DNA from 2 places in the Spirillospora sp. NPDC127506 genome. Region 1 is predicted to be linked to the other one. Evidence: riboswitches for the same ligand, from Rfam matches in the RefSeq annotation. Region 1 holds a riboswitch; the other holds the start of a gene.

Region 1 (4,627 bases):
TCGCGGCGGTCGACGGGGAGGGCCGGGTGCTGCTGATCTGGCGGCACCGGTTCATCACCGACCAGTGGGGTTGGGAGATTCCCGGCGGACGAGTCGAACCGGGCGAAGACCCCGGCGAGGCGGCCGCGCGGGAGCTGGTCGAGGAGACCGGATACCGCGCGGGGACCGTCCGGCACCTGCTCGACGTGCGGCCGTCACCCGGCGTCCACGATGGCGTTTATCACATCTACCGGGCGGACGGCGCCGAGCGGGTCGGGGCGCCGACCGACGTGGAGGCCGAGCGGATCGAGTGGGTCCCGTTGGCGTCGGTCCCCGCGCGCGCCGCGCGCGGGGAGATCGGCTCGGCCTCGACGCTGGCGGGCCTGCTCTACCTCGTCACCGCGGGCTGACGGCGCGGCGGGCGGGGGGCGGGCGGCGACCGCGAACCCGCCGCGCTCCCCCGGCCCGGCGGCCTACCCGCCGGGTTCGCAGGCGAGGATCGGTTTCACGTCCACGATCGGGGTGCCGTCGAGGGCCTCCAGGCCGCTGACGCGGACGCAGCGGCCCGTCACCTCCAGGACCTCGACCGGGTGCAGGCCGATCGGGTTGGGGCGGTCCGGGGAGCGCGTCGCGAACACCCCGCGCATCGGGGTGGACGGGTCGTCGCGCGGGTGGACGCGCAGGACGTCCCGGGGCGACAGGTGCAGCCACGTCAGCACGAAGACCCGGTCGCCCGGGCGGAGGCCCTCCAGCGCCGGGAGCACGGCCGGCTCGAAGACCAGCCATGCCTCGGGCGCGCCCTCGGTCCCCTGCTTGGGCGCGGACTCGCGGTCGGTCAGCGCGGACGAGACATGGCCGACCGGGGTCAGCGTGTACTCCTGGTGAGGGTCGAACATGCCCCGATCCTCTCAGGGCCTCGCGCGGGCGCGTTCTACCCCGGAGGCGGCGGTTGCGGCAACCGGGGTGCCGCGGGTTAGCGTCGGGGGCGACAGATCGCGGGTGCCCGGCGAACCGGGCTGAGATAGCGGCTGGGACGGCCGCTGACCGCATGAACCTGACCGGGTAATGCCGGCGTAGGGAGAGATCGAGTCGTCATGACACAACGTGTGGTTCCAGCTGCCCGCAAGACCTACCTGCAGGGGTCGCGGCCGGACCTCCGGGTCCCGATGCGGGAGGTGCCGCTGACCAACGGCGATGTCGTCGTCCTGTACGACACGTCGGGGCCGTACACCGATCCGGCGCGGGAGGTCGACGTCCGGCGGGGGCTGCCTGCGCTGCGGGAGGCGTGGATCGCCGAGCGGGGCGACACCGCGCCGTACGAGGGGCGCCCGGCGCGGCCCGGGGACGACGGGCGGCGGGCGCCCGCGCGGGAGGACTTCCCGCCCCGCCGGCCGCGGCGCGCGACCGGCGGCGCGGTGACGCAGCGCGCGTACGCGCGGCGGGGCGAGATCACGCCGGAGATGGAGTTCGCGGCGCTGCGGGAGGGCGTGCGCCCGGAGTTCGTCCGGGACGAGCTGGCCGCCGGCCGGGCGGTGCTGCCCGCGAACGTCAACCACCCCGAGATCGAGCCGATGGTCATCGGGCGGAACTTCCTCGTGAAGGTGAACGCGAACATCGGCAACTCGGCGGTGGCGTCCTCGATCGAGGACGAGGTCGAGAAGATGACCTGGGCGACCCGGTGGGGCGCCGACACGATCATGGACCTGTCCACCGGCCGGGACATCCACACGACGCGGGAGTGGATCCTGCGCAACTCGCCGGTGCCGGTCGGGACCGTCCCGCTGTACCAGGCGGTGGAGAAGGCGGGCGGCGACCCCGCGGAGCTGACCTGGGACCTGTTCCGCGACACGGTGATCGAGCAGGCCGAGCAGGGCGTCGACTACATGACCGTCCACGCGGGGGTCCTGCTGCGGTACGTGCCGCTGACCGCGCGGCGCAAGACGGGCATCGTGTCGCGGGGCGGCTCGATCATGGCGGCGTGGTGCCTCGCGCACCACGAGGAGAACTTCCTGTACACGCACTTCCGGGAGCTGTGCGAGATCTTCGCCGCCTACGACGTCACCTGGTCCCTCGGGGACGGCCTGCGCCCCGGCTGCATCGCGGACGCCAACGACGAGGCGCAGTTCGCCGAGCTGCGCACGCAGGGCGAGCTGACGCGGATCGCGGCCGAGCACGGCAACCAGGTGATGAACGAGGGGCCCGGCCACGTCCCGATGCACAAGATCAAGGAGAACGTCGACCTGCAGCAGGAGTGGTGCGACGGGGCGCCGTTCTACACGCTCGGCCCGCTGACCACCGACATCGCGCCCGGCTACGACCACATCACCTCGGCGATCGGCGCCGCGATGATCGGCTGGCACGGGACCGCGATGCTCTGCTACGTCACCCCGAAGGAGCACCTCGGGCTGCCGGACCGCGAGGACGTGAAGGCGGGCGTCATCGCCTACAAGATCGCCGCCCACGCCGCCGACCTGGCCAAGGGCCATCCGGGGGCGCGGGCGTGGGACGACGCGCTGTCGGAGGCGCGGTTCGACTTCCGGTGGGAGGACCAGTTCAACCTGTCCCTCGACCCGGACACGGCACGCGCGTTCCACGACGAGACGCTCCCGGCGGCCCCGGCGAAGACCGCGCACTTCTGCTCGATGTGCGGCCCGCACTTCTGCTCGATGAAGATCACCCGGGACGTCCGGCGGTACGCCGACGAGCGCGGGCTGGACGGCGAGGCGGCCCTCGCCGCCGGGATGCGGGAGAAGGCGGCGGAGTTCCGCGCCGCGGGCGGGCGGGTGCAGCTGCCCGTCTCCCCCGGCCCGTCCTGACGTCGGCGCAGGTCGGCGCAGGCCCGCCGCGGCACCGGCCGCGGCGGGCCGGCCCCTCCCGGCGCGGAACGGGCGGCCCGGCGCGGATAGTATCGAGGGACCGTTCCAAAGCCGCGGATCCCCCCGAATCGCCGCAGGCCCATACCCGCCGGGAAAGGACCGAGGACCCACGTGACCAGCGACGACACGCCGACGGCCCCCGCCCGCGCGGTGCGCGCCGACGTGCGCCGCAACCGGGCGCGGCTGCTCGCCGCGGCCCGCGAGACGTTCCAGCGCGAGGGGGCCGGCGCGTCCCTGGAGGGCGTCGCCCGCACCGCCGGCGTCGGCATCGGGACGCTCTACCGCCACTTCCCGACCCGCCAGCACCTCCTGGAGGCGCTGCTCGCCGACGCCTACGAGGAGCTCGCCGCGGCGGCCCGCGACCTGATGGTCGCGCCCGCGCCCGGCGAGGCGCTGATGACCTGGCTGCGGACGTTCATGGCGCGGGTGACGGTGTTCCGGGGGCTGGCCGCGTCGGCGGTGGTGTCGCTGCGGGACGGGCGGCCGGAGGGGGCGGCCGCGCGGCGGGCGATGTGCGAGGCGGGCGAGGCGCTGTTCGCCCGCGCGCAGCGGGCCGGGGACGCGCCGGCGGGCGCGGCGTTCGCCGACGTCCTGTGGCTCACCGGCGCGATCGCGGCGGTCACCGAGCGGGAGCCGGAGGCGGCCGGGCGGCTGCTGTCGCTCGCCGCGGCAGGCATGGTGCCCGGCCGCCGCTAGGTCAGCTCGTCTCGGGGTCGGGCAGGATCCGGCGCGGGCCGCGCGGCGACCCGCGCCATTTGCGCCACTCGCGCGGGTAGCCGACCGACACCTCGATGTGCGGGACGCCGCCGGTCCAGATCGTCCGGGGGATGTGCAGGTGCCCGTAGACGACCGACACCGCGCGGAACCGGTCGTGCCACTCGGCGGTGCGCTCGGTGCCGCACCACTGCGCGAACTCCGGGTACCACAGGACGCGGGTGGGCTCGCGGACGAGCGGCCAGTGGTTGACGAGGACGGTCCGGGTCCCCGGCTCCAGGGCGGCCAGGCGCTTCTCGCTGTAGGCGACGCGGGCTTCGCACCAGGCGTCGCGCGTCGGGTGCGGGTCGGGATGCAGGTAGACCTCGTCGGTGCACACGACGCCCGACTCGTGCGCGACCGCGAGGGCCTCTTCCTTGGTGGACGTCCCCTCCGGCCGGAACGTGTAGTCGTAGAGGACGAACAGGGGCGCGACGGTGACGGGCCCGCCCTCGCCGTCCCACACCGGGTACGGGTCCTCGGGGGTCAGGACGCCGAGGCCGCGGCACATGTCGACCAGGCGCCGGTACCGGGCCTCGCCGCGCAGCCGCACCGGGTCGTTCCCGGTCGTCCACAGCTCGTGGTTGCCGGGGACCCAGACCACGGTGGCGAAGTGCTCGCGCAGCGTGCGGAGCGCCCACTCGACGTCGGAGAACCGCTCCGCGACGTCTCCGGCGACGATCAGCCAGTCGTCTCCGGACTCGGGCCGCAGCCCCTCGACGAACGCCCGGTTCTCCGGGAACCCCACGTGCAGGTCGCTGATCGCGTAGACACCGCCCATCCAGAGATCGTAAGCCCGCCGCGGACCCGGCCTCGCCGGGCGGCGCGGCAAGCGGCCCGCGCCCCTGGCCGGGGAGCGGGCCGCTTCTCATGGTCAGTCGTTCTTGCCCCAGTAGTAGACGCCCAGGCTCATCGCGAGGAGGCTCGCCCAGCTGGACACCGCGCGGACGGTGTTCCACGCCGTCCAGCGGCCTGAGTAGTCCGACCAGGTCTTCGCGGCCTCCGCGGCGTCCGCCGGG
Region 2 (4,627 bases), on a different contig from region 1:
CGGCGGCCGCCGCCGACGCCTGCTCGCCCGAGTGCGTGGACCGGCCGATCAGCATGTCGCCGCCGACGATCTCGCGCGCCGCGGGCACCGGCAGGTCGCCCTGGCCGAGGTGCAGGACGTCGGCGCGGACGGCGTGCGCCACGTCCGCCCGGTCGTTGACGGCGAGCAGCGCGCCGTGCCGCTCGCACGCCGCCCGGAAGATCTCCAGGTAGGTCATCTCGTCCCTGGCCTCCAGCCCCTTCTGGCGGAGCTGGACGATGTCGACGCCGTTCGCGAGGACGGCGTCGAGGAACTCGGGCAGGTCTCCCTGCCGCTCCCGCGCGTCGGTGCAGAGGTAGAGGCGGGCTCGGCTGAGCCGGGCGCGCAGCGCGACGGCGCGTTCGGAGGGGAGATGCCTGGACACGGCCGGGGAACGTCCTTTCACGGGGTCATGCGGGATCGCGGGGGCGCGCGGCGGAGGGTCCCGGCGCGCGCCCCCGCGATCGTGTCACGTGCTCTGTCTCAGATGTGCCTGTCTCGGATGTGCCTGTCTCGGCTGTGCCTTGTCTCAGACGTGCGTCGTCCCGGCCGGGCCGCCGGGTCAGAACGCGAGCGCCTGCGCCCTGCGCCGGACCTCGGTCCCCCGGTTCTCGGTGAGCGCCTCGACGGGCGTCCCCGGAAGGGTGTCGTCGGCGGTGAACAGCCAGCGGATGGTCTCCACGTCGTCGAACCCGGCGTCCGACAGGAGGGTGAGCGTGCCGGGGAGGCCCTTGATGACCTGGCCGTCCTTGATGAAGGCCGCGGGCACCATCGGCTCCCCGTTCCGGCGCACCGCGAGGATCCGGTGCTCGTGGACGAGCTGCTTGATCCGGTTGGGCTTGATCCCGAGCCGCTCCGCGGTCTCGCGGAGGGTGAGCCATTCGCCGGCGAGGGCGTCGGTCCGGGGGTCGAGTGCGCTGTCAACGGTTGCGTGCATCTGCGTCACGCCCCCTTGCTACCACGCCGCCGGAAATCTCAAACCCCCTGGACAGCCGTCGGCTTCCCGCCGCGATCGCGGTCAGCGGACGGCCTGGCGGACGGGGACGTCCGGGTCGGCGATCGCCTCGGGGTCAACGGGCGTCCCGGCGGCGATCACCCGCCTCGCCTGCACCAGGTCACGGGGCCTGCCGACGGTGAGGATCGCGTCGAGGCGGTCGCCGGTCAGCCACACCGCGGCCCACTTCCGGCCGGACGGGTCGCCGCGGTGGACCAGCCACTCGGACGCCGCGTGGCTGCCCGCGTACTGCACCATCCGCCCGAACTGCTCGGACCAGAAGTACGGGGCGGCGTCGTACGACGCGTCCTCGCCGAGAAGGGCCGCGGCGGCGGTCTCGGGGGCGTTGAGCGCGGTGTCCCAGTGCTCGACGAGGAGCCGCCGCCCGTACCGCCGCGACCACCAGGCCGCGCAGTCGCCGACCGCCACCACGTCCGGGCGGAGGGAGCCCGGCTCCTCCCCGCCGTGGTAGACGCGGAACGAGGCGTCGGTGACCACGCCGCGCTCCACCAGCAGGCCCGAGCCCTCCAGCCAGGACACCTCCGGGCGGACCCCGATGCCGGCCACGACCTCGTCGGCGTCGATCCGGCCTCCGCCGGCGAGCACGAGGCCGCCGCCGTCGACGGCCGCGACCTTGACGCCGGTGCGCAGCTCGACGCCCGCCTCGGCGTACCAGGGGGCGGTCAGCGCGCCCACTTCGGGCCCGATCGCGTTGGCGAGCGGGGTGTCGGCCGCCTCCACGACGGTGACGCGGCAGCCCCGCTTCGCGGCGGTGGTCGCGACCTCGGCGCCGATCCAGCCCGCGCCGACGATCACGATGCGGGCGCCCGCGGTCAGCCGGGAGCGCAGGTCGCGGGCGTCGTCGATGGTCCGCAGGACGCGCTGGCGGCCCTCGCCCGGCAGCGTGACCGGGGCCGCGCCGGTCGCGATGACCAGCCCGTCGAACCGCAGGTCGCCCGCCGTGGACGCGAGCACGCCGCCGCGCCCCGGCCCGTCCAGGCGCAGGGCGGTGGCGCGCTCGCCGAGCAGCAGCTCGCAGCGCAGCGCGTCCCAGTCGGCGTCGACGGTCGTGTCGTCGGACTCGCCCGCGAGGACGGCCTTCGACAGCGGCGGCCGGTCGTAGGGCCGGTGCCGCTCCGCCGACACGAGCGTCAGCGCGCCCTCGTACCCCTTGCTCCGCAGGGCCTCCACGGCGCGCACGCCGGCCAGCCCACCGCCCACGACGATGACCTTCTCCATGATTGGCCAGCCTAATGCGCCGCGAATTCCGGGTGGACACCTGTCCAGATGTTGGACGGCCGCACCAAGGTCGTAAGGTGGGAACCGGATAAACCAGTACAGAGCGCGGGAGTCCGGTGCGACCGGGCTGAGAGGGCGGCTGGAACGGGCCGCCGACCGCCGGACCTGATCCGGATCATGCCGGCGAAGGGAGCGCGAATGCAGGTCGTGATCGTGGGAGCCGGGGTCATCGGCCTCGCCACCGCCTGGCGCACCGCCGGGGGCGGCGCCCCGGCGAAGGACCGCACCGTCACGCTGGTCGACCCGGCGCCCGCGAGCGGCGCCTCCTCGGTGGCGGCGGGCATGCTCACCCCCGTCAGCGAGCTGACCTACGGCGAGGAGCCGCTGCTGCGGCTCGGTCTCGCGTCCCGCGACCGGTACGCCGGGTTCGTCGCGGAGCTGGAGGAGCTGACCGGCCTGGACACCGGCCACCGCACCGACGGGCTGCTCCAGGTCGCGTTCGACGCCGACGACCTGAAGTACCTGGACGACCTGCGCCGCTTCCAGGAGAGCCTCGGCATCCCCGCGCAGGCGCTGACCGGCCGGGAGTGCCGGCGGGCGGAGCCGATGCTCGCGCCCGGCGTGCGCGGCGGGCTGCTCGCCCCCGAGGACGGCTCGATCGACCCGCGCCGGCTCACCGCGGCGCTGCTCGCGGCGGTGGAGCGGCTCGGCGTCCGGCTGGTCCGCCGGCGGGCCGTGCGGATCGTCGTCGAGGGCGGCAAGGCGGCCGGGGTCGCGCTGGACGACGGGACCGTGCTCCGCGCCGACCGGGTCCTGCTCGCGGCCGGGCCGTGGTCGGGCGACCTCGAAGGGCTGCCGCCCGGGACCGTCCCGCCCGTCCGCCCGGTGAAGGGCCAGGTGATCCGGCTCCGCACCCGCGTGCCGTTCCTCAAGCGGACCACGCGGGGGCTGGTGAAGGGCTCGTCGGTCTACCTGGTGCCGCGCGCGGACGGCGAGGTCGTCCTCGGCGCGACCCAGGAGGAGATGGGCTTCGACACGCGGGTCACCGCGGGCGGGCTGTGGGAGCTGCTGCGGGACGCCCGCGAGCTGCTGCCCGGCATCACCGAGCTGGAGTTCGCCGAGGTCACCGCCGGGCTGCGCCCCGGCTCCCCGGACAACGCGCCGGTGATGGGGCCGACGGCGCTGCCCGGCCTGCTCGCCGGCACCGGGCACTTCCGCAACGGCATCCTGCTGGCCCCGGTGAGCGCCGACATCCTGTCCGCGATGCTGCTGGACGGCCCCGTCCCCGAGATCGCCGCGCCGTTCGCCCCCGACCGGTTCTCCGAGGTGGGCGCATGAAGGTGACCGTCAACGGCGAGCCGCGCGAGCTGCCGGAGGACGCGAGCGTGGCCGACGCGGTCGCGTCCGTCACCGCGGCCCGGACCGGTGTGGCCGCCGCGCTGAACGGCGAGGTCGTCCGCCGTTCGGCGTGGGAGACGACGGCGCTCCGCGACGACGACCGCCTGGAAGTGCTGACCGCCGTGCAAGGAGGGTGAGATGTCCGACCCGCTGGTGATCGCCGGGGAGGAGCTGGGCTCGCGGCTGATCATGGGAACGGGCGGTGCGCCCAGCATGCGGGTGCTGCGGGAGGCGCTGACCGCGTCCGGCACGGAGCTGACCACGGTCGCGATGCGGCGGGTGGACCCGGCCGCGCGCGGGTCGGTGCTGGACGTCCTCGCCGAGTGCGGCATCAGGGTGCTGCCGAACACGGCGGGCTGCTTCACCGCCGGGGAGGCCGTGCTCACCGCGAAGCTGGCCCGGGAGGCGCTCGGCACCGACTGGGTCAAGCTGGAGGTGATCGCGGACGAGCGCACGCTGCTGCCCGACCCGATCGAGCTGGTGGAGGCCGCCGAGCAGCTCGTCGACGACGGCTTCGTCGTGCTGCCCTACACCAACGACGACCCGGTGCTGGCGCACCGCCTGGAGCAGATCGGGTGCGCCGCCGTGATGCCGCTCGGCTCGCCGATCGGGTCGGGGCTCGGCATCCGCAACCCGCACAACATCGAGCTGATCGTCGAGCGGGCGGGCGTCCCGGTGATCCTGGACGCCGGGCTCGGCACCGCGTCCGACGCGGCGCTCGCCATGGAGCTGGGCTGCGACGCCGTCCTGCTCGCGACCGCCGTCACCCGCGCGCAGCACCCGGCGCGGATGGCCGCGGCGATGCGACACGCGGTGGAGGGCGGACGGCTCGCCCGGCTGGCCGGGCGGATCCCGAAGCGCCGCTACGCGCAGGCGTCCTCCCCGTTCGAGGGCCTCGCCACGTCGTAGCAACGCTAAATGGTTGACTGTAGGAATATTCGCTGGACCTGAAACCTCATTGTGACGAGACTGGGGCGG

Evidence for each region. A riboswitch is a leader RNA that binds a small molecule or an ion and turns the genes downstream of it on or off. The one in region 1 is predicted to bind thiamine pyrophosphate.
Region 2: another riboswitch for thiamine pyrophosphate. It lies ahead of thiO (glycine oxidase ThiO); the one in region 1 lies ahead of thiC (phosphomethylpyrimidine synthase ThiC).

The regions. Positions count from the first base shown of each region.
Region 1 covers NZ_JBEORG010000050.1:5,854-10,480, forward strand. The annotation lists gene ABTW95_RS31235 (NUDIX hydrolase) at 1-389, shown strand, start outside; gene tsaA (tRNA (N6-threonylcarbamoyladenosine(37)-N6)-methyltransferase TrmO) at 453-875, opposite strand; TPP riboswitch at 965-1,078, shown strand; gene thiC (phosphomethylpyrimidine synthase ThiC) at 1,074-2,795, shown strand; gene ABTW95_RS31250 (TetR/AcrR family transcriptional regulator) at 2,967-3,551, shown strand; gene ABTW95_RS31255 (metallophosphoesterase family protein) at 3,553-4,389, opposite strand; gene ABTW95_RS31260 (anthrone oxygenase family protein) at 4,483-4,627, opposite strand, start outside.
Region 2 covers NZ_JBEORG010000026.1:12,329-16,955, reverse strand. The annotation lists gene thiE (thiamine phosphate synthase) at 1-403, opposite strand, end outside; gene ABTW95_RS23335 (Rv2175c family DNA-binding protein) at 581-955, opposite strand; gene ABTW95_RS23330 (NAD(P)/FAD-dependent oxidoreductase) at 1,037-2,251, opposite strand; TPP riboswitch at 2,347-2,460, shown strand; gene thiO (glycine oxidase ThiO) at 2,450-3,589, shown strand; gene thiS (sulfur carrier protein ThiS) at 3,586-3,786, shown strand; gene ABTW95_RS23315 (thiazole synthase) at 3,788-4,558, shown strand.